Regions from separate parts of the Variovorax sp. efr-133-TYG-130 genome, predicted to be linked through region 2. Evidence: riboswitches for the same ligand, from Rfam matches in the RefSeq annotation. Region 2 holds a riboswitch; the other holds the start of a gene.
What was found. A riboswitch is a leader RNA that binds a small molecule or an ion and turns the genes downstream of it on or off. The one in region 2 is predicted to bind thiamine pyrophosphate.
Positions count from the first base shown of each region.

Region 1: it holds a riboswitch for thiamine pyrophosphate, as region 2 does, so the genes downstream of both, QRN67_RS04520 (purine-cytosine permease family protein) here and thiC (phosphomethylpyrimidine synthase ThiC) in region 2, are expected to answer to the same signal.

Region 1 is NZ_JARVTD010000003.1:523,731-534,902, forward strand. It holds gene fdxA (ferredoxin FdxA) at 1-196, shown strand, start outside; gene QRN67_RS04500 (NAD(P)/FAD-dependent oxidoreductase) at 154-1,230, shown strand; gene QRN67_RS04505 (aspartate aminotransferase family protein) at 1,235-2,539, opposite strand; gene QRN67_RS04510 (TetR/AcrR family transcriptional regulator) at 2,637-3,374, shown strand; gene QRN67_RS04515 (adenylate/guanylate cyclase domain-containing protein) at 3,358-5,253, opposite strand; TPP riboswitch at 5,457-5,557, shown strand; gene QRN67_RS04520 (purine-cytosine permease family protein) at 5,635-6,990, shown strand; gene thiD (bifunctional hydroxymethylpyrimidine kinase/phosphomethylpyrimidine kinase) at 6,935-7,783, opposite strand; gene QRN67_RS04530 (FAD-dependent oxidoreductase) at 7,828-8,919, shown strand; gene thiS (sulfur carrier protein ThiS) at 8,916-9,113, shown strand; gene QRN67_RS04540 (thiazole synthase) at 9,135-9,950, shown strand; gene thiE (thiamine phosphate synthase) at 9,947-10,888, shown strand; gene QRN67_RS04550 (TonB-dependent siderophore receptor) at 10,894-11,172, shown strand, end outside.
Region 2 is NZ_JARVTD010000031.1:184,120-195,291, forward strand. It holds gene QRN67_RS26350 (carboxyl transferase domain-containing protein) at 1-1,036, opposite strand, end outside; gene QRN67_RS26355 (AMP-binding protein) at 1,033-2,712, opposite strand; gene QRN67_RS26360 (isovaleryl-CoA dehydrogenase) at 2,860-4,032, opposite strand; gene QRN67_RS26365 (AraC family transcriptional regulator) at 4,173-5,201, shown strand; gene QRN67_RS26370 (thioredoxin family protein) at 5,509-5,835, opposite strand; gene QRN67_RS26375 (HAD family hydrolase) at 5,890-6,582, opposite strand; gene thiC (phosphomethylpyrimidine synthase ThiC) at 6,615-8,498, opposite strand; TPP riboswitch at 8,590-8,695, opposite strand; gene QRN67_RS26385 (YchJ family protein) at 8,722-9,156, opposite strand; gene QRN67_RS26390 (helix-turn-helix transcriptional regulator) at 9,292-10,050, shown strand; gene iaaH (indoleacetamide hydrolase) at 10,073-11,172, opposite strand, start outside.

The DNA of each region.
Region 1 (11,172 bases), on a different contig from region 2:
CTGCATTCCCGAGTGCCCGGTCAACGCCATCTACGCCGAGGAAGACCTGCCGGCCAACCAGATCGCATTCATCAAGATCAACGCCGAGCTGGCCCTGGCCGACGGCTGGAAGAGCATCACCAAGCGCAAGCCCGCGCTGCCTGATGCCGAAGAATGGAAAGACAAGACGGACAAGATTGGGGAGCTGGTCCGCTGAAGCAGCCGGCCGCCATCGCCGCTCCCATCGAGACCGACGCGCTGATCGTCGGTGCCGGCCCCGTCGGGCTGTTCCAGGCCTTCCAGCTGGGCCTGCTCGAAATCTCCTGCCACATCGTCGACGCACTGCCCGCCGCAGGCGGCCAGTGCGTGGCGCTGTATGGCGGCAAGCCCATCTACGACATTCCCGGCACGCCCGTGACCAGCGGGCGCGACCTGGCGCAGTCTCTGCTGCAGCAGGTGGCGCCCTTCAAGCCGCAGTTCCACTTCGGCGAGCAGGTGGCCACGCTGGCCCGGCAACCTGACGAACGGCTGCTGCTCACCACCTCGGCGGGCAAGGCCTTCCTGGCGAAGACGGTATTCATCGCGGCGGGCGTCGGGGCCTTCGTGCCCAAGCGCATCGCCGTCGAAGGCATCGAGCGCTTCGAGGGCACGTCTCTTTTCTATCACCCCGATTCGCTGGACCGCTTCGCCGGGCAGGCCGTCGTGGTCAACGGCGGTGACGACGTCGCGCTGGAGACCGCCATTGCGCTGACCGGCACGGCCGCGCATGTCACGCTGGTCCATCGCCGCGACGGTTTCCAGGCCGACGAGGCCACGGTCGCGGCCATGCGCCGGCTCGTGGCGGAGGGCAAGCTGGCCTTCAAGGTCGGCCAACCCGGCGCGTTCGACGGCAAGCAGCTCCAGATCGTCACGCCCGACGCCACCACGCTCGACCTGCCGCTCGACGCGCTGATCGCCTGCCTGGGCATCTCCCCGCGCCTCGGCCCCATCGCCGACTGGGGGCTGGAGCTGGAGCGCAAGCAGGTGCCGGTCGACACTGAGAAATACGAAACCCGCGAACGCGGCGTGTTCGCGGTCGGCGACATCAACACCTACCCGGGCAAGAAGAAGCTCATCGTCTGCGGCTTCCACGAGGCCACGCTGGCCGCCTGGGGCGCCACGGCCATCGTGTTCCCGGGCAAGGCCGTGCCGCTGCAGTACACGACCACCAGCACGCGGCTGCACGAGCTGCTGGGCGTGCGCAAGGCCTGATCCGCTAGTCCGCGCGGGGCAGCAGCGCCGCGTGCCCGCCGATGAAGCTGCCGATGGCGGCCACGTAGCGGTCGATCTCCGCATCCGTCAGCGGCAGCGACAGCACGACGAAGCCGCGCGGCGAGCTGTAGATGCCCTCGTTCAGAAGGTGGAAGAACAGCAGCTGCCGCAGCCGGCCGTCGACCGCCGCCAGGTCTTCGCTGCTGCGTACATCGCCCTGCACGAAATGTGCGTTCATCAGCGAGCCGATGCCGGTGAACTGCATGGCGACGCCCTCGTTCGCGCACAGCGCGTTGAGCCGCGCGCGCAGCGCCTCGCCCTTCTCGGCCAGCGCACCGGCCGCCTCGGGCGTGAAGAGCTTCGTGAGCCCGGCATAGCCGGCCGCCATCGTCATCACGTTGTTGTTGAAGGTTCCCGAATGGGCCAGCGGACCGGTGCGCGGGTCGAACAGTGCCATCACGTCGGCGCGCCCGCCGAACGCACCAAAAGACATGCCGCCGCCGATGTACTTGCCCAGCGTGGTCAGGTCCGAACGGATGCCGAGCTTGTTCGCCAGCCCATGCGGCGCGAGCCGCGAAGTCATGACTTCGTCGAAGACCAGCAGCGCGCCCACCTGCGTGGCCGACTCGCGCAGGGCCTGCAGGAAGTCGGGTTGCCCCGGAATGCAGCCGCTCGCGCCCTGCATCGGCTCGACCAATACCGCGGCGATCTCGGGGCCGTGCCGTTCGATCTGCGCGCGGGCCGATTGCGCGTCGTTGTAGGGCAGCACGAGAAAGTCGAACGGCACGGTGGTCGGCGAAGGCTTGGCGCCGAAGCCAAGCACCCCGCCGTGGTAGCCGCCCGAGAACACGACGATCTTCCTGCGCCCCGTGAAGTGCAGCGCCGCCGTGAGCGCCATCAGGTTGGCCTCGGTGCCCGAGTTGGTGAAGCGCAGCTGCTCGATCTGCGGAAAGCGCTCGCAGATCAGCCGGGCCAGCCGTCCTTCGAGCAGGTTGTGCCCGGTGAGGTTAATGCCGCCCTGCATCGCCTCGATGACCGCATCGCGGATTTCCGGCGCGGAGTGACCGTAGACGCCGGCCGTGTACTCGGCAATGAAGTCGGCATAGCGGTGGCCGTCTGCGTCCCACAGCGCGGCGCCTTCGCCCCTGGCGATGGTCAGGGGGAACGGCGCGTAGAACAGCACGGAGCGGCTGTTGGCGCCGGGCATGTAGCGCGCCTGCGCCTCGAACTGGCGCTGGCTGGCCGGATTGGCGTCGGTGAAGCGCCGGTACGCATCGGCAAGGGCCTGGTCTATGGCGGCATGGGTCATGGCGGATGTCCTTGGTTTGCAGACAGGGATTAATTGGTCACTGAACAATTAATATTGTTTATACGATCAATTGAACTGCCGCACAATGGCATCGACCATGAAGACGACCCCGCCACCCAAGCCCCGCTCCGCTGGCCGCCCCGCCGGCGGCGGAGAACTGACGAAACAGCGCATCGCCGAAGTCGCGCTGGCGCTGATCGACGAATTCGGCCTCGGCGCGTTCAGCATGCGCGAGGTGGCGGCGCAGCTCGGTGTGTATCCGGCGACGGTGCACTGGCACGTCAGCACGCGCGAAGCCCTGCTGGCCGAGGTGGCGGCCGCCGTCATGGCCGGCGTTGCGCCGCCTGCGGGCAAGCTCGAATGGCAGGCATGGATCGCGGAGCTGTTCCGCCGCTGCCGCGACGCCGTGCGGCGCCACCCGAACGTCGCGCAGCTGCTGGGCGCGCAACTCGTGTCCAACGGCAGCCTGCCGACGGAGCTGGTCGAAGGCGTCCTGGCCGCATTGACCGAGGCGGGCTTCGAGGGCGAACCGCTGCTGGAGGCCTACAACTGCGTGATCGCGGCGATGCTGGGTTTCCTGACGATGGAGTTCTCGCCCCTGCCCGCCGACAACACCCAGGCCTGGGCCGAGGAACTGCGCGAACGCGTGCACACCATCCGCCCGCTCGACCACCCGGTGCTCGCGCGCAACCTGCCATTGCTGGCCAACAAGGCCTTCATCGTGCGCTGGGACAACGGCACCGCCGTGCCGCTGGACAGCAGCTTCGAGCGCCACATCCAGATGACCATCGACGGGCTCGAAGCCTTCGCGCGCAGGGTCAGGCCGGGGGCGTAGGCCCCAGCAGCTCGTACAGCACCATGCGCGTCTGCCGGCCGCGCAGCTCGGCCAGCTCCTCGATGCGGCGCGTGGCAAGGCGCCCGCCCAGCCCGTCGAAGGTGTCCTGCGATATCAGCGTGCGCGTGCCCAGTTCCTTGTTGGCGGCCTCGATGCGGCTTGCCGCGTTGATGGTGTCGCCGATGGCGGTGTACGACAGTCGGTTGCTCGAGCCGAGCACGCCGGCGATCACCAGGCCGGTGTGGATGCCGATGCGCGTGCGGAACTCGTGCAGGCCTTCGGCGCGCCACTTGGCGTTGAGCGCGCTCATCCGGTCATGCAGCTCGAGCGCCGCCAGGCAGGCGCGGTACTCCGCATCTTCCAGGTCGGCCGGGGCGCCCCACAGCACCATGATGCCGTCGCCCATGAACTTGTCGACCACGCCGCCGTGCCGCGCGAAGATGCCGGACGCGAGGTTGAAGTACTCGGTCAACTGCCTCACGAGCACGTCGGCCTGCATCGATTCGGAGATGCTGGTGAAGCCTTCCACGTCGGTGAACATCACCGTGACGCGCCGCGGCGAACCGCCCGGCGTCAGCGCGTGGCCCTTGACCACGAGCTGGCGCAGGATGTCGACCGGCACGAACTTCCTGAACGCCTGGAGGCTGCGTGCCGACTCGTCCAGCGCCTGGTTGAGATGCTGGACCTCCAGCACCCGGCTCGGCTCGAGCGGCAGGTTGTCCAGCTCCAGCCGACCGATGCGGCGCGCGACGCGCGAAAGGTTCTCGATGGGCCCTGTCACCAGCTTGGACAAGCGCAGCGAGAGCAACAGCGCCAGTCCGAGGAAGCTGAGCGTCATGAGCAATGCCCACAGCACCGAGCGCTGCAGGCCCCCGAGCACCGTCTCCTCGGGCTCCCAGCTGACGAGCTGCCAGCGCGTATGGGGGATGTGCGAGGTCTGCACGAGGTAGCTGCGCCCGTCGTGCGCCATCGAAAAAGCCAGGTCGTCGGCACCGCCGGCCGTGCTCTTCGCGAGCATGTGAGCATGGATGGCGCCCAGCACGCCGGTGTCGGGCGACTCGAGTTCGCGCACCGGGTCGGGATGGTCGCTGCGGGCGATCACATGATGGTCGGAGCTCAGCAAGGCGCTGTCGCCGCTGCCGAGCGCGCCGAAGATGCGCACCAGCCTCGACAGATGCCCCAGCGACACATTCGCGTCGACCACGAGCCCGCGCCGGTGGCCCTCGTCGTCGACTCGCCCGGAGGGCCGTGCGTGGCCGACGGCGAGTTCCTGCGCGTCGCTCATCAGGAAGGGCTCAGTCCACACCGGGCCTTTCGCCTTCACCGCCTCCCGGTACCAGGTTCGCTTCTCGGGGTCGAAGTCGCTGCGGTACGAGGAGATGGACGTCGTCGCGAAGCGCTGCCTGGCGTCGCCGCCGTCGAGGTCCGGCGAGCTCTTGTATTGCCAGGTCTCGGTGCTGAAGTCCGGGCCGCGCAGTACCTGGCGGATGGCCGGAACCGGGTAGCGCACGGCCATCATCACATGGCCGTCGTCGGTGGCCACGTTGATGCTGTCGAGCTCGGGGGTCTGCTCCAGCATGGTCCAGAGCATCTCGGCGGTCTGCTCGCCGTCTTCGCCGGTCGCGTGCACGCTGGGCGAATCGGCGATGGCGCGGATGACGCCCTCGGTCTTGGCGAGGAACGCCAGCACGTTGTCCTCGACCCGGTCGTGGTTGGTCTTGTGCGCGGCCGTGCCCACCTTGGACACCAGCTTCTCCGCCGCCCAGTAGCCGAAGGCCACCAGCAACAGCGACTGCACCAGCGCGACGGCGCAGATGATGGAGCCCACGTCGACCCTGAAACGCCGCAGGCGTGCGCCCTTGAAATCCTCATCGGCCATGCAATTTCCCTCTCCCTTTTTTTGTTTCCTGTCTGCTTATCGGCACGCGCGCCCTTTTCTTCTGTTTTGTTGTTCCGGGCGCGGCGATTCTCGCGCGCGGGCACGCGCGGCCCGAGGGTTTCCCCTTGCCTGCAAAGGCACGTCTGCCATTGCGGCTTCCCCGCAGCGGATAAACTCCGGGCCGCGCCGTGGGTTGCCCGCGGCGCAATTGCTAGGGGTGCTGCACGGCTTGCCGTCCGGCTGAGAAAGTCCCTTTGAACCTGATTGAGGTAATCCTCGCGCAGGGAAGCTGGTCCGGTTGGCCGCTCACGTTGTCTCGCGTGACGACCGTGTCGCTCGGGCCCCGCCCACCTGCCAAACCTTTTGCACTGGAGCAAACGGATGGCACAAGACGACAACAACGACGATCGCAGCAGCAACGCCGGATCCGCCTCATCCAACGAGGCGCTGACGCCGTTGCCCGCGTCCAGGCGCGTGTTCGGCTGGCACGACCACGCCGCGCTGTGGTTCAGCCTGGGCGTCGGCCTGCTGGTGATGCAGATCGGCGCGTACCTGGTGCCCGCCGTGGGCACGCGGGACGCGGCCATCGCCATCGTGCTGGGCTCCTGCCTTGGCGCGGGCCTGCTGGCCTGGACCGCGCGGCTCGGTTGCGAGAGCGGCCTCGCCAGCGCCGGCCTCATGCACGCCACCTACGGCAGTGCCTTCGCGCGGCTGCCGGTGCTGCTGAACATCGTGCAACTGGTGGGCTGGACCACCTTCGAGCTGGTCGTCATGCGCGAGGGCACGCAGGCCATCGGCCAGGCGGCCTTCGGCCCCTCCATCGGCTCGGCATGGGGCGGCGTGCTGACCACGCTGCTCTGGGGCGCTGTGCTGCTGGCCCTGCTCGCGGGCTCGATGGTCAAGCTGGTGCGGCGCTTCGTCAGCCGCTTCGGGCTGCCGCTGGTGGTGCTGTCGCTGCTGTGGCTCAGCTGGCAGTTCGCGACGCGGCTGCATGCCAAGGGACTCGACGCTTTCTGGGCGCGGCCGGGCGACGGCAGCATGGGCATGTTCGGCGCGCTGGACCTGGTGATCGCGATGCCGGTGTCATGGCTGCCGCTGGTGGCCGACTACGCACGGCACGGCAAGCGCGGCACCGGGGGCCTGGGGAGCGCCTTCAGCGGCACCTGGCTCGGCTATGCGCTGGCCAACATCTGGTGCTATGCGCTGGGCGTGATGGTGGTGAGCGTGGCCGAGCCGGGCACCGAACTGGTGACGGCGCTGCTGCTCGCGCAGGGCGGCCTGCTGGCGCTGGGCCTGATCCTGATCGACGAGCTCGACAACGCCTACGGCGACGTGTATTCGGGTGCGGTGTCCACGCACAGCCTGCTGCCGCGCTGGAGCGTGAAGCGCTGGGGCCTGCTGCTGGCCGCGCTGTGCATCGCTTTTGCGCTGGTGCTGCCGATGCACACGCTGGAGCCCTTCCTGCTGCTGTTGAGTTCGGTGTTCGTGCCGCTCTACGGCGTGATCATCGGGCGGCTTGGCAGCGGACAGTCCGTGTCGGTAGGCGGTGCGCGGAAGATCGATTTCGGCGCCGCGCTGATCTGGATCGCGGGCATTGCCGCGTACCACGCGCTGGCCAAATGGGCACCGCAGTTCGGCTCGGCATTGCCGACGCTGGCCGCGACCTTCGCGCTCGCGTGGCTCAGCCGGCCGTCAGCGCGAAGCGGTGCGTCGGCACTGGCGCAAAGCCGTGGTTGAGAGGACCATGACCCGCGCCGATCTTCACATCCGCCCCCGCGGCCATCGCGCCGAGGATGTACGCACGCGCGCGCTCGACCGCCTCCGGCAGCGCCGCGCCCAATGCCAGGTGCGCGGCGATGGCGGACGACAACGTGCAGCCGGTGCCGTGCAGATTGGGGCTGTCGATGCGCTTCGAAGCCAGCCGCCTGCGCTCGCCGCCGGACTGCAGCAGCACGTCGACCACGTCGTCGCCCGGCAGATGGCCGCCCTTGAGCAGCACGCCCTTGGCGCCGAGCGCCAGCAGTTCGTCGGCCGCGCCGTCGAGCGCATCGATACCGTCGATGGGATGGCCGATGAGCAGCGCGGCTTCGTCGAGATTGGGCGTGACCACCAGCGCGCGCGGGAACAGTTCGCGCACCAGCACCTGCACCGTCTCGGCCGCGATCAGCCGGTCGCCGCTGGTGGCGACCATCACGGGGTCGAGCACCACGTTCTTCAGCTGGTAGCGGTCGATGGCCCAAGCCACCACTTCGACGATCTCGGGCGCGTGCAGCATGCCGAGCTTGACGGCATCGACGCCGATGTCTTCCACCACGGCCTGGATCTGCGCCTTGAGAAAGTCGGGCGGCACGCCGTGGATGCCCGACACGCCGAGCGTGTTCTGCGCGGTGAGCGCGGTGATGGCCGTCATGCCATAGCAGCCGAGCGCCGCGAAGGTCTTGAGGTCGGCCTGGATGCCGGCGCCGCCGCCGCTGTCGGAGCCGGCAATGGAGAGCACGCGTGCATAGCGCTGGGTGGGTGCTTGGGTCATGCCGAAAATTATCGGCGGTATCCATGGCCGGAAGGAGCGAGACCATGAGCCTTCCTTTTCAATCCGCCGCCGTCCTCGGCGCGGGCCTCATGGGCCGGCTGATGGCGGTCGCGCTCGCGCAGGCGGGCTGCAAGGTCGACCTGTTCGAAGCGGGCAGCCCCGATGCGGAAGGCGCTGCCGCACGCGTGGCAGCCGCAATGCTCGCGCCGCTGGCCGAATCGGCGGTGGCGCCGGTGTCGGTCGTGCGCATGGGGCAGCACGCGCTCTCGCGCTGGCCCGAGCTGCTTGCAAAGCTGGCGCAGCCCGTGTTCTTCCAGCGCGAAGGCACGCTGGTGCTGTGGCACCGTCAGGACGCCGCCGAAGCCGCACGCCTGGCGCGCGTGCTTGCCAACACCGGCACGCAGGTGCCAGAGCTCGCGCCGATGCAAACGCTCGACGGCAAGGCGATCGCCGCCCTTGAACCCTCGCTCGGGCAGCGCTTCGTGCAGGGCCTGTTCCTGCCAGGCGAAGGCCAGCTCGACAACCGCGCGCTGCTCGCATCCCTGCTCGTCACGTTGCAGGCAAGCCCTAACGTGACACTGCACTGGCAATCGGCGCGCGCGCCTTCGGACTTCACGCCCGGCGCACCGGGCCAGCCCGACCGGGTGATCGACTGCCGCGGCCTCGGCGCCAGGCCCCAGTGGAATGCGCTGCGCGGCGTGCGCGGCGAAGTGATCCGGGTGCACGCCCCTGAAGTGACGCTGCGGCGGCCCACGCGCCTGGTCCATCCGCGCTACCCGCTCTACATCGCGCCCAAGCCGGGCAACCTGTTCGTGATCGGCGCGACCGAGATCGAATCGGACGACATGTCGCCCGCCAGCGTGCGCTCCACACTGGAACTGCTGAGCGCCGCGTATGCAGTGCACAGCGGCTTTGCCGAGGCGCGCATCGTCGAAATCGCCACGCAGTGCCGGCCCACGCTGCCCGACAACCTGCCCGCCATCGAGCAGCCGCAGCCGCGCGTGCTGCGCATCAACGGGCTCTACCGCCACGGTTTCATGATCGCGCCCGCGCTGCTCGACGCCGCGATGGAACTGCTGGCGCACGGCCGCTCGACGCTCGCTGCGAGCTTCGGCATGGAGATATCCCACGCATGAACATCCTGATCAACGACAAGCCCTTCACCCTGCCCGACAACGCCGTGCTGACCGATGCGCTGGCCGCGCTGGACGCCACGCCGCCGTTCGCGGTGGCGGTGAACCGCGAGTTCGTGCCGCGCTCCGCCTACGCCGCGCGCGCGCTGCAACCCGACGACCGCATCGAAGTGATCCGCCCCGTGACGGGCGGCTGATTGATTGACGGAGACGACACGATGAACACCACACACGACGACCCGCTGGTTCTCTACGGCGAAACCTTCCAGAGCCGCCTGCTGCTCGGCACCGCTCGCTATCCCTCGCCAGACCTGCTCGAAGCCGCGGTCAAGCGCGCCCGGCCCGCGATGCTCACGGCCTCGCTGCGCCGGCAGACCGCGAATCAGGGCTCGGGCAACAGCGAGCTCGGCAACGGCTTCTGGGAACTGCTGCGCCGCCTCGGGGTGCCGGTGCTGCCCAACACCGCCGGCTGCCACAGCGTGCAGGAGGTGGTCGCCACCGCGCAGATGGCGCGCGAGCTGTTCGACACGCCCTGGATCAAGCTCGAGCTGATCGGCGACGACTACACGCTGCAGCCCGACACGCTGAACCTCGTCGACGCGGCCTCGCAGCTGATTCGCGACGGCTTCAAGGTGCTGCCCTATTGCACCGAAGACCTGGTGCTGTGCCAGCGGCTGGTCGACGTGGGCTGCCAGGCCGTGATGCCTTGGGCCGCGCCCATCGGCACGGGCCGTGGACCTGTCAACCCGTATGCGCTGCAGGTGCTGCGCGACCGGCTGAAGGTGCCGATGCTGGTCGATGCCGGCCTGGGCCTTCCTTCGCATGCCTGCCAGGTGATGGAATGGGGCTACGACGGCGTGCTGCTCAACACGGCGGTCGCGCTGGCGCAAGACCCGGTGGCCATGGCCGGCGCATTTGCCGACGCGGTGCAGGCCGGGCGCACCGCACACCGTGCCGGCGCAATGGCCGCGCAGGACGCGGCACAACCCAGCACACCGGTGCTCGGCACGCCCTTCTGGCATCACGCGCCATGACAGCTTCAATGAACGACGCCCGCGCCGTCGCGCAAGCCATCGTCGCGGCCCACGGCTTGCGTTTCGGCGCGATCACCGCCGCGCCCGTGAGCGCGCCGGTCTTCTCGTCGGACGACCCGGTGTACCGCGGCGCCAAGCAGGCCTGTTCGGCGCTGGGCTTCATCGAGATCGACGCCGAATGCCTGGCCCGCGCCTGGCGCGCACAGACGCTGCGCCTGAGCAACTTCGACGCCGCGCTGTGGCCCGATGCGCCCGCCGACTTCGGCATGCGGCCGTTTCCCCCGGCCGCTCGCGACGATGCATTTCCGCCCTGCCCCGAACGCCTCGGCCTCTATGCCGTGCTGCCCGACGCGCAATGGGTCGGCCGCATGGCGAGCGCCGGCGTGCCGACTGTGCAGCTGCGCTTCAAGTCGGAAGACGCGGCGGCCATCGAGCGAGAAGTGCGGGCCGCCGTCGAAGCGGTGCGCGGCACCGATGCGCTGCTCTTCATCAACGACCATTGGCAGGTCGCCATCTCGGCGGGTGCCTACGGCATCCACCTCGGCCAGGAAGACCTCGACGCGCTCTCGCCCGATCACTTGGCGCAGCTGCGCGCTTCAGGCGCGAGGCTCGGCGTCAGCACGCACGGCTACGCCGAGATGGTGCGCGCCGACAAGGTGAGCCCGAGCTACATCGCGATGGGCGCCGTCTACCCGACCACGCTCAAGAAGATGGCGACCGCGCCGCAGGGCGTGGCCCGCCTCGCGGCCTATGCGCGACTGCTGCGCGGCTATCCGCAGGTGGGCATCGGCGGCATCGACGCGGTGCGCCTGCCCGAAGTGCTGGCCACGGGCGTCGGCTCCGTCGCCGTGGTGCGCGCGCTGGTCGCGGCCGAAGACCCCGAGGCCACGGCCAGGCAATGGATGGCGGCGATGGACAGCAACGCCGTCGGCAACTGAACACAATGAACCAACCCAAGCCCTCTTTTTCTTCTTCCGCCTGGCCGCTCTCGCCCGTCTCGCGCGCGCTGGCGGTCGTTCTCTTCACCGCCGCTTGCGGCGCGCAGGCGCAGCAGGCCGCATTGCGTGAAGTCACCGTCAACGACAGCAGTGCCGCGCCGCAAGCCGACATCAGCGGCTTCGGCGATGTGCCGCTGCGCGAGCTGCCGCTCTCGGCCACGGTGATCGACAGCCAGCAACTGCGCGCCAGCGGCGCCCGGCGGCTCGCGGACCTCACCCAGTTC
Region 2 (11,172 bases):
CCGGCATCCCCTCGATCTCCGCAAAGCCGCAGACCAGCGTGGCACCGAAGCGCGCCTTGAACTCGTGGAACTCACTGCCGTCGACGATGCGCGCGATGATCTCCCGCACGTCGAAGGGCTTGCGCGTGTCGGTGGGGATCACGCCGTACAGCTCCTCGCGCGGGAACTCGGGGGCGCGCACCGCCTTGCCGTCCGCAGCCTCGGCGCCCGCATTCTTCGCATTGAGGTTGGCCACCGCCGTGCGCGCAAGCGCCAGCGCATGCAGGTCGTTCTGCGCGAGGTGGTCGACCACGCCCGACAGGCGCGTGTGCACGTCGCCGCCGCCCAGGTCTTCGGCCGTGACCACTTCGCCCGTGGCCGCCTTTACCAGCGGCGGGCCGCCCAGGAAGATGGTGCCCTGGTTCTTCACGATGATCGACTCGTCGCTCATGGCCGGCACATACGCGCCGCCGGCCGTGCATGAGCCCATGACCACCGCGATCTGCGGGATGCCCTGGGCGCTCATGTTGGCCTGGTTGTAGAAGATGCGGCCGAAGTGGTCGCGGTCGGGAAACACCTCGTCCTGGTTCGGCAGGTTGGCGCCGCCCGAGTCGACCAGATAGATGCAGGGCAGGCGGTTCTGCTCGGCGATTTCTTGCGCGCGCAGGTGCTTCTTCACCGTCATCGGGTAGTAGGTGCCGCCCTTCACCGTGGCGTCGTTGCAGACGATCATGCAGTCGACGCCGTTCACCCGGCCGATGCCCGCGATGATGCCCGCGCCCGGTGCCGACTCGGCCCCCTTGGCGTCGAGGTACATCGCATGCGCGGCCAGCGGCGCGATTTCGAGGAAGGGCGTGCCCGGGTCGAGCAGTTCCGCCACGCGGTCGCGCGGCAGCAGCTTGCCGCGCGCGGTGTGCTTGGCGCGCGCGGCCTCGCCGCCGCCCTGCTCCACTTTGGCGAACTGCTGGCGCAAGTCGTCGACCAGCGCGCGCATGGCGGCTGCATTGGCCTGGAAGTCGGCCGAGCGGGCGTTCAGTTTGGTTTCGAGTTTGCTCATGCGGTTTTTTCTTGGCTGAGGCCGAGTTGCTCTGTCATGGCTTCGCGGATCTTGAATTTCTGGATCTTGCCGGTGACGGTCATCGGGAATTCGGTAACGAAATGGATGTACCTGGGCACCTTGTAGTGCGCGATCTGGCCCTTGCAGAAGTCGCGGATCTCCTCGTCGGTGGCGCTCTGGCCGGGCTTGACGATGATCCACGCGCACAGCTCTTCGCCGTAGTTCCTGTCGGGCAGGCCGACCACCTGGACGTCCTGCACCTTGGGGTGGCGGTAGAGGAACTCCTCGATCTCGCGCGGGTAGATGTTCTCGCCGCCGCGGATCACCAGGTCCTTGATGCGCCCGACGATGTTGACGTAGCCCTCGGCGTCCATGGTGGCGAGGTCGCCGGTGTGCATCCAGTGTTCGGGGTCGATGGCTTCGCGCGTCCTGGGCTCGTCGTCCCAGTAGCCGTGCATCACCGAGTAGCCGCGCGTGCACAGCTCGCCCGACTGTCCGGGCGGCATGATCGCGCCGGTCTCGGGGTCGACGATCTTCACCTCGAGGTGCGGCTGCACCGTGCCCACGGTGGACACGCGGCGGTCCAGCGGCGTGTCGGTGCTGCTCTGGCAGCTCACGGGGCTGGTCTCGGTCATGCCGTAGGCGATGGTGATCTCGCTCAGATGCATCTGGCTGACCACGCGCTTCATCACCTCGATGGGGCACGGCGAGCCTGCCATGATGCCGGTGCGCAGCGTGGAGAGGTCGAACTCCTTGAAGCGCGGATGGTCGAGCTCGGCGATGAACATGGTGGGCACGCCATGCAGGCCGGTGCACTTCTCGGCCTGCACCGTCTCGAGCACGGTGAGCGGATCGAACCCGTCGTTCGGGTACACGATGGCCGAGCCGTGCGTGAGGCAGGCCAGGTTGCCCAGCACCATGCCGAAGCAGTGGTACAGCGGCACCGGAATGCACAGCTTGTCGACGGGCGACAGCTTCATGCATTCGCCGATGAAGAAGCCGTTGTTCAGGATGTTGCGGTGCGTGAGCGTCGCGCCCTTGGGAAAACCGGTGGTGCCGCTGGTGAACTGGATGTTGATCGGGTCGGTGGCCTTCAGCGTCTTCTGGATCTGCGCGATGCGCGGATCGGCCGCATCGCCGCTGGCGAGCAGTTGGCTGAAGCGCCGCATGCCGGGCTGTTCGTCGCCCTGGCCGGGCCTGTCGATCCAGAAGATGTGCTGCAGCAGCGGCAGGCGCGCGGGGCCCAGCTCGCGCAGCATGCCCAGGTAGTCGCTGGTCTTGAACTGCGCCATCGTCACCAGCGCCTTGCAGCCGACCTTGTTGAGCGCGTACTCGAGCTCCGATGTGCGGTAGGCGGGGTTGATGTTGACGAGGATCAGGCCGACCTTGGCGGTGGCGATCTGCATCAGCACCCACGGCACGTTGTTGTGCGACCAGATGCCGACGCGGTCGCCGGTCTTCAGCCCCAGGCCCAGCAGCGCGCTGGCGAGCCTGTTGGATTCGGCCTGCAGTTCGCGGTAGGTGAAGCGCTGGCCTTCGTGGCGGCTGATGAGCGCTTCGCGGTCGGGCTGCCTGTCGACCATGTCGTCGAAGAAGTCGCCGATGGGTTGTTCGATGAGGGGGACGTCGGTGGCGCCCTTGCCGTAGCTCTCGGTCAGTGCTGCAGTCATGTTCATTTCCTTCCTTGTCTCCTTGTCTTGCTCCTTCCCCCTCTGGGGGAAGGCTGGGATGGGGGCAAGCGGCGCTTGTTCAGCCTCAGGCCTCATCGAACGCCGCTTGCCCCCACCCCTGCCCTCCCCCGGAAGGGGAGGGAGAAAAACAGCCTATGCCGTTTCAGCGAAAAGCTCGCGACCGATCAGCATGCGCCGGATCTCGCTCGTGCCCGCGCCGATCTCGTAGAGCTTCGCATCGCGCCACAGCCGCTCCACCGGGAACTCCTTCGTGTAGCCCACGCCGCCCAGCGCCTGGATCGCCTCGCCGGCCATCCACGTCGCCTTCTCGGCCGAGTACAGGATGGCGCCGGCCGCGTCCTTGCGGAAGGTGCGCGCATGGTCGTTGCGGTCGCAGGCCTTGCCAACGGCGTACACATAGGCACGCGTGGCCTGCCAGGTCGAATACATGTCCGCCAGCTTGCCCTGCATCAGCTGGAACTCGCCGATGCTCTGGCCGAACTGCTTGCGGTCGTGAATGAAGGGCAGCACCGCGTCCATGCAGGCGGCCATGATGCCCAGCGGGCCGCCCGAGAGCACCGCGCGCTCGTAGTCGAGGCCGCTCATCAGCACCTTGGCGCCCATGCCTTCGCCGCCCAGCACGTTCTCTTCGGGCACTTCGCAGTTGTCGAAGAAAAGCGGGAAGGTGTTGGAGCCGCGCATGCCGAGCTTGTCGAGCTTGTTGCCGGCCGAGAAGCCCTTGAAGCCCTTCTCGACGATGAAGGCCGTCATGCCGCGCGCGCCCATCTCGGGTTCGGTCTTGGCGTAGATGACCAGCGTGTCGGCGTCGCCGCCGTTGGTGATCCACATCTTGCCGCCGTTGAGCACGTAGTAGCCGTTCTTCTTCTCGGCCTTGAGCTTCATGCTCACCACGTCGGAGCCGGCATTGGGCTCGCTCATGGCCAGCGCGCCCACGTGTTCGCCGCTCACCAGCTTGGGCAGGTATTTCTTCTTCTGCGCATCGCTGCCGTTGCGGTGGATCTGGTTCACGCACAGGTTGGAGTGCGCGCCGTAAGAAAGGCCTACCGAGGCCGAGGCGCGCGAGACTTCTTCCATCGCCACGATGTGGGCCAGGTAGCCCAGCTCGGTTCCGCCGAACTCTTCCTTCACCGTCATGCCGTGCAGGCCGAGGTCGCCGAGCTTCTTCCAGAGGTCGTGCGGGAACAGGTTGTCGCGGTCGATGTCGGCGGCGCGGGGGGCGATCTCGTTGGCGGCGAAGTCCTGGATCGCGCTGCGCAGCGAGTCGATGGTCTCGCCCAGGTCGAAGTTCAGGCCGGGATCGTGCATGTGTCTTGTCTCCTCTGAAGGGGTCGGCGCGCAGTGCTACCCGCGCTGGATGGCGCTTGAAAGATCGCAGCTTACGCCTGGGCACGCCTCAATTGGCGCCACAATGGTTGCAAATTGCGCCACGACCGATCCGCAAAGCCATGTCGTCCCCGTCCTTCCTCAGACCCGCCCGCGCCGTCACGCCGATGGCCTTCGTGAGAGCCATCGTGCAGGGCTACGAGCGCTACGGCATGGACCCGGCCGAGGCCCTGAAGGCGGCACAGATCACGCCGCGCGAGCTGGCCCGGCCGGGCGCGCGGGTGACGGCCGCGCAGTTCGAGGCGCTGTCGGAACACGCCATGCAGGAGCTGGACGACGAGGCCCTGGGCTGGTTCGCGCGGCGCCTGCCCTGGGGCAGCTACGGCATGCTGTGCCGCGCCTCGCTCACCTCGCCCGACCTGGGCGTGGCCATCAAGCGCTGGTGCCGCCACCACCGCCTGCTGACCGAGGACATCGGCCTGGCGCTGGATGTGGCGGGCGGCGTGGCCACCCTGCGAATCACAGAGAACCGCCCGCTGAACGAGGCCTTCCGCGAGTTCTGCCTGGTGACGAGCCTGCGCTTCATGCACGGCTACATGTGCTGGGCGATCGATTCGCGCATCTCGCTGCGCAGCGCGGGCTTTCCGTTTGCCGCTCCACCGCACAGCGACGCCTATGCGCCGATGTTCACGCCGGAGGTGCGCTTCGACGCGCCGCAGGCGAGCATCAGCTTCGACGAGCGCTACCTCGCCCTGCCGCTGCAGCGCGACGAGCGCGCGTTGCGCGCCATGCTCAAGCGCGCACTGCCGCTGACCATCCTGCAGTACCGGCGCGACCGTCTGCTGGGGCAGCGCGTGCGCGAGCTGCTGCGATCGCGCGCCAGCGAGGCGACCACGGCCGAGGCGCTGGCGGGGCTGCTGAACGTGTCGGGCCGCACGCTGCACCGGCAGCTGCACGAGGAAGGCACGTCGCTGCAGACGCTGAAGAACGAGGTGCGCCATGAGCTGTCCGTGGAGCTGCTGCGGCGCACCACCCGGCCGATCAAGCAGGTGGCGCTGGCGGTGGGGTTCCGCAACGAGAAGAGCTTTTCACGCGCGTTCCTGCAGTGGACGGGGCATGCGCCGAGGGACTTTCGGCAGCTGGGGTTGTAGCGGGGGCGCGTTTGGGCGCCGTTGTTGCTTCGGGGCGTGTGCTCAGGGCATCGGGTACTCCCCTCCGCGAATGTCCCCCGGCCTGCGGCCTCCTCCTTTATTTCGCTGCGGGGAGCACCCGACGCCCTGAGCACGGGGCGCGCCGCTGGCGCTCGGCCGATCAACCGGCGCTCTGTCCAACGCTCACGACGATGGGGTGCCTTGCGCAGCGAAATAAAGGAGGAGCCCGAAGGGCGGGGGACATTCGCGGAGCAAGGTACCCCGTCGGCGTGAGCGTCGCCCCGAATCGACACAACCCACTGAGTCGTCAGGCCGACTGCGTGATGGACGCCAGCGCGTCGGCAATGGATTGGCTGTCTTCCGGCCGCACCAGCTTCGCGACTTCCTTGCCGTCGCGCATGAACACCAGCGTGGGCCACAGCCGCACGTTGAACGAACGGCCCAGCGGCCGGCCGCTGCCGTCTTCGGCCTTGATGCGGCGCACGTCCGGATATTTGGCAAATGCTTCCGCGATGTTCGGCTGCGCGGCCTTGCAGATGCCGCACCAGTTGGTGCCGAACTCGACCACGGCGGGGCCGGTGAGCGCATCGATCTCGGCGCGGTCGGGTTGCTCGGTCTTGTATTCGGAAGTCATGTGGCGATGTTCCTGTGCTGAAGGGCTGTCGATGCCCTTCATTGCACCAGAAACTCAGGCCGCCTGCAGGTCGTAGCCTGAAAGCAGCGCGGGCAATTCGGCCATGTCGCTGAACACGCGCACCACGCCCACGCTCAGCAGCGGCCCCGGCCCGCTGTGGCCCGATTCGCCGGTGCTGTAGCCGAACACGGTCGCGCCCGCGGCCACGCCCGCCATCGCGCCGGTGACGGTGTCCTCGACGATCGCGCAGCGGCGCGGATCGACGCCCAGCGCCTCGGCTGCCGCCAGGTACACGTCGGGATGCGGCTTGGAACGCGGCATTTCATGGCCGCTGAAGATGCGGCCCTGGAAGCAGTCCAGCAGGCCGACCTTGGCCAGCTGCAGCTCGACCTTGTGGCGGTCCGCGCCCGAGGCGCAGGCGATGCGGCCCTTGAGCCGCGCGTGGATCGCGCGGATGGCGGCCGGTGCGTTCGGAATCGCGACGAGGTCGCGCTCCAGTGCTTCGTTGCGCCGCGCACGGAAGCTGCGCAGCCACTCGTCGGTGATCTTCACGCCGGTCTTCGACTCGATGAGCGCGGCCTCGTCCTTCACCGCCTTGCCAGTGAAGGTGTTCATCGATTCCTCGGTGCTGAGGTGCCAGCCGAGCTCGCCGAGCATCTCGGCGAGCACGCGGTTGGTGATGGGTTCGGAATCGACGAGGACGCCGTCGCAGTCGAACAGGACCGCGGAAAAGGGAAAAGGGGTCATGCCTCCATGGTAGCAACGACCCCGCTGCAAGCTCAGGACACGGCCTTGATCGGGATGTAGATCTCGCCGCCGCCCGCCATGAATTCCTTCGACTTCTCTTCCATGCCCTCGGTCATGGCTTCGGCTTCGGCCACTCCCTTCTTCGCGGCGTACTCGCGCACTTCCTGCGTGATCTTCATCGAGCAGAACTTGGGGCCGCACATGGAGCAGAAGTGCGCCACCTTGCTCGAGTCCTTGGGCAGGGTCTCGTCGTGGAATTCGCGCGCGGTGTCGGGGTCCAGGCCCAGGTTGAACTGGTCCTGCCAGCGGAACTCGAAGCGCGCCTTGCTCAGCGCGTCGTCGCGCGAGCGCGCGCCCGGGTGGCCCTTGGCCACGTCGGCCGCATGCGCGGCGATCTTGTAGGCAATGATCCCCTGCTTCACGTCGTCGCGGTCGGGCAGGCCCAGGTGCTCCTTGGGCGTCACGTAGCAGAGCATCGCGGTGCCGGCCCAGCCGATCATGGCCGCGCCGATGGCGCTGGCAATGTGGTCGTAGCCCGGCGCGATGTCGATTGTCAGCGGCCCCAGCGTGTAGAACGGCGCCTCGTGGCAATGCTTGAGCTGCTCGTCCATGTTCGACTGGATCATGTGCATCGGCACGTGGCCCGGGCCTTCGATCATGGTCTGCACGTCGTGCTTCCAGGCGATCTGCGTGAGCTCGCCCAGCGTGCGCAGCTCGGCGAACTGCGCCTCGTCGTTGGCGTCGGCGCCCGAGCCGGGGCGCAGGCCGTCGCCGAGCGAGAAGCTCACGTCGTAGGCCTTCATGATGTCGCAGATGTCCTCGAAGTGCGTGTAGAGGAAGCTCTCCTTGTGATGCGCGATGCACCACTTGGCCATGATCGAGCCGCCGCGCGACACGATGCCCGTCATGCGGTCGGCCGTGAGGTGGATGAACGGCAGGCGCAGCCCGGCGTGGATGGTGAAGTAGTCGACGCCCTGCTCCGCCTGCTCGATCAGCGTGTCGCGGTAGATCTCCCAGGTGAGGTCTTCGGCCACGCCGCCCACCTTCTCCAGCGCCTGGTAGATGGGCACGGTGCCGATGGGCACCGGCGAGTTGCGCACGATCCAGTCGCGCGTGGTGTGGATGTTCTTGCCGGTCGACAGGTCCATCACGTTGTCGGCGCCCCAGCGGATGGCCCACACCAGTTTCTCGACCTCTTCCTCGATGCTCGAGGTGACGGCCGAGTTGCCGATGTTGGCGTTGATCTTCACCTTGAAGTTGCGGCCGATGGCCATCGGCTCGACTTCGGGGTGGTTGATGTTGGCCGGAATGATGGCGCGGCCGCGCGCCACCTCGTCGCGCACGAATTCGGGCGTGATGATGCGCGGAATGCTCGCGCCCATGGGGTTGCCCGCCACGCGCTTCGCACGCTCCTCGTTGGCGAGGTACTCGGCCATCCACTCGCGCTTGCCGTTCTCGCGCAGGGCCACGTACTCCATCTCGGGCGTGACGATGCCGCGGCGCGCGTAGTGCATCTGCGTGACGTTGGCGCCCGACTTCGCGCGGCGCGGCTGGCGCTGCAGCGCCGAGGCACCGGCGCGCAGCTCGGCCAGGCGCTGGGCGTCGCGGTCTTCGTTCTTGGCGCCGTCGTCCAGCGCGTGGTGCGAGCGGCCCTCGTAACTTTCAGTGTCATTGCGCTCGATGACCCAGGCGCCGCGCACGTCGGGCAGGCCGCGGCGCACGTCGATCTCGACCTTGGGGTCGGTGTAGGGGCCGGAGGTGTCGTAGAGCGAGACGGTCTCGCCGTTGGTCAGCAGCACGTCGCGCACCGGCACCTGCAGGTCGGGCCGGCTGCCCGGAATCACGCACTTGTGGGACGCGGGAAAGGGCTCGCGCGTGAGCGAAAGCAGCGAGGTGAACTTGTCGGGGGCATTCATCGGAGGCACTCCTTGTTGAGGAAAAGGGTGCTCCGCAATCGCTCGGTGGACTTCGGGAAGCCCGTCACGGAAGGGGGAGTGACGGACCGGAGTCAGGGAGTGCAGCTCTTCTTACGCCGGTATGACCCGGATCAAGTTCGCGGGTCGGCAGCTTTGCCATCTCAGCACGCCACATGCGTGCACCCCGGAGCGGGGCCGATTGTGCGAGCCGCCGGGCGGCGCGTCAAGCCAGGGGCTGCTGCAGGTCGCCGTCGAGATAGAACCAGCGCGCGCCCTCGCGCACGAAGCGGCTGCGCTCGTGCAGCCGGGTCGCGGCGCCGGTGGCCGCGCTGCGCTGGCGGGCGACGAACTCGACCTCGGCGTGGTCGGCGTCGAGCACGGAGCGCGAACGGATGTCCAGCCCCAGCCACTTGACCCCGGGCTCGAACTCGATGGAGGCCGGGCGCCTGGCCGCGTCCCAGGTGGCGAGCAGGTACTCGCCGCGCTCCAGCACGAAGGCCGAGTAGCGAGAACGCATCAGCGATTCGGCGTCCGGCGCCGGCGTGTTCTCGAAATCGTCGAGATAGCGGCCACAGCACAGGGCGTAGCCGATGGGCTTGTCGCGGCGGTCGGTACGGCCGCAGGGACAAGGTCCGGTGGTGGGATCGATGGCACTCATGAAGACCGCTATTGGAACACCTCGCGGGCCGGGTGCCGAGAGGGCAAGCCCCGGGGTGCCGCGCCGAGGGCATTCACCCTTGGCGCGGCGCTTGCTAAACGCTAGCTTCACAGCGATTCCACCGGAAGAACCGCGATGTACCTCACAGGCACTGAACAGCAGGCGTTGCGCGGCGTTTTCACGCTGCTGGCGCAGGACGCCGCCGGCAACGAGCGCGATATTCGCGAAAGCCTGGGCCGGGCGCTGCTCGACCTGCTGCGCGCGGACCAGTTCGCCTCGTTCGTGTGGGATGCGGGCAGCCGCAGCTTCGGCGCGCGCGTGGCGATCAACATGGAGCCCGCCAACCTCGACAGCTATGCGCAATGGCACCAGCACAACGACCCGATCACCTTCGTGCTGCAGTCGCGCCGCCGCGCCACGCGCGTGACCGAGGTGATGCCGCAGCGCGCCCTGATGCGCACCCCGTTCTTCAACGACTTTCTCTCGCGCGACGGCCTGCACTGGGGCATGAACCTGCATGCCTTCGAGGGCGAGCGCGCGCTGGGCGACCTGCGCATCTGGCGGCGCAAGGGACGCGGCGATTTCGGCGACCACGAGAAGGCGCTGCTGGACCTGATCGAGCCGGCGTTCGCCGGGGCGCTCCTGCGGGCGCAGCGGGCAGCCGCTTCAGCCGCCCCGAGCGACACGCGCGAAGCCGCATGGGCCTTGCTGAGCGTGCGTGAACAGGAGGTGGCCCGCTGCGTGCGCGAAGGGCTCACCGACAAGGAGATCGCGCGGCGCATGGCAGTGGGCGTGCCCACCGTGCGCACCTACCTGCGGCGCATCTTCGACAAGCTGGGCATCGAGCGCCGCGCGGCGCTCGCGGGCTGGAGCGCGCCGCCGGCCGGGCGCTGAACACGCACGCCGGCTTGCCTGCCTATTTGGGCGCGTTCAGCCGGCCGAGCACCTGTTCCACGGCGAGTCCCACGGACAGCAGCTTGCGGTCGCTGCCGGCCGGGCCGTCGAGTTCCAGCCCCACGGGCAGGCCCGTCGTCGCGCCGAGGCCCGAAGGCAACTGCACGCCCGGAATGCCGGCGTTGCTGCCCGGGTCGGTGTTCTGGATCAGCGCGCCGAAGTTCTCCGGGCTGCTGGCCTCGGGCGCCGCGGCCAGCGCCACGCGCGGCACGGTCGGGAACACCAGCGCGTCGAGCCTGTTGCTGGCGAAGGTGTCGCGGTAGAGCTTCTGCAGCGCGGGGCGGGCGACGCGCATCGCGTTGTCGTACACCGGCTTCGCATCGACCGTGCCGGTGGGCGCCGGCAGCTTGCGCGGGATCACGAAGGCGTCGAAGGTGCCCTTGACGTCGGGGCTGGCAATGCCTGCGGCGAGCTGCGCGATGTCCATGCCAGTGCGGTACTTCGCGAGGTAGGCCGCCATGTCGTCGTTCGCCTCGTAGAGCGCGAGCGGAAAGCCGATCGCGCCGTTGAGCTCCATCAGCTTCGGCATTTCCACATCCACCAGCGTGACCCCGGCCGCGCGCAGCTTGGCCAGCGCGGCGTCGGTGGCGGCGCGCGTGTCGGCATCGAGGTTGGCGTAGAAAGCCTGCACCACGCCGAGCCGCACGCGCTTCAGGTCGGCGGGCCGGAGCGGCTTGCCGCCGGCGATCACGCCGTCGAGCAGCGCCACGTCGGCCATCGACTGCGCCATCGGCCCGGCCGTGTCGCGCGTGTGCGAGATCGGCGCGATGCCCTGCTGCGGATAGCGGCCCATGCTCGGGCGCAACGACGCGCAGCCGTTGAACGCGCACGGAATGCGCACCGAGCCGCCGGTGTCGGTGCCGAGCGCGGCCGGCACCATGCGCGCGCCGAGTGCCGCGCCATTGCCCGAAGAAGAGCCGCCCGCGATACGGCTCGCGTCGTAGGCATTGCGCACGCCCACCTCGGGCCCGCTCTGGAACGCGGGGTTGTAGCCGGTGACGCCGAAGGCCAGCTCGTGCATGTTGGTCTTGCCGAGCACCACCGCGCCGGCGGCGCGCAGCC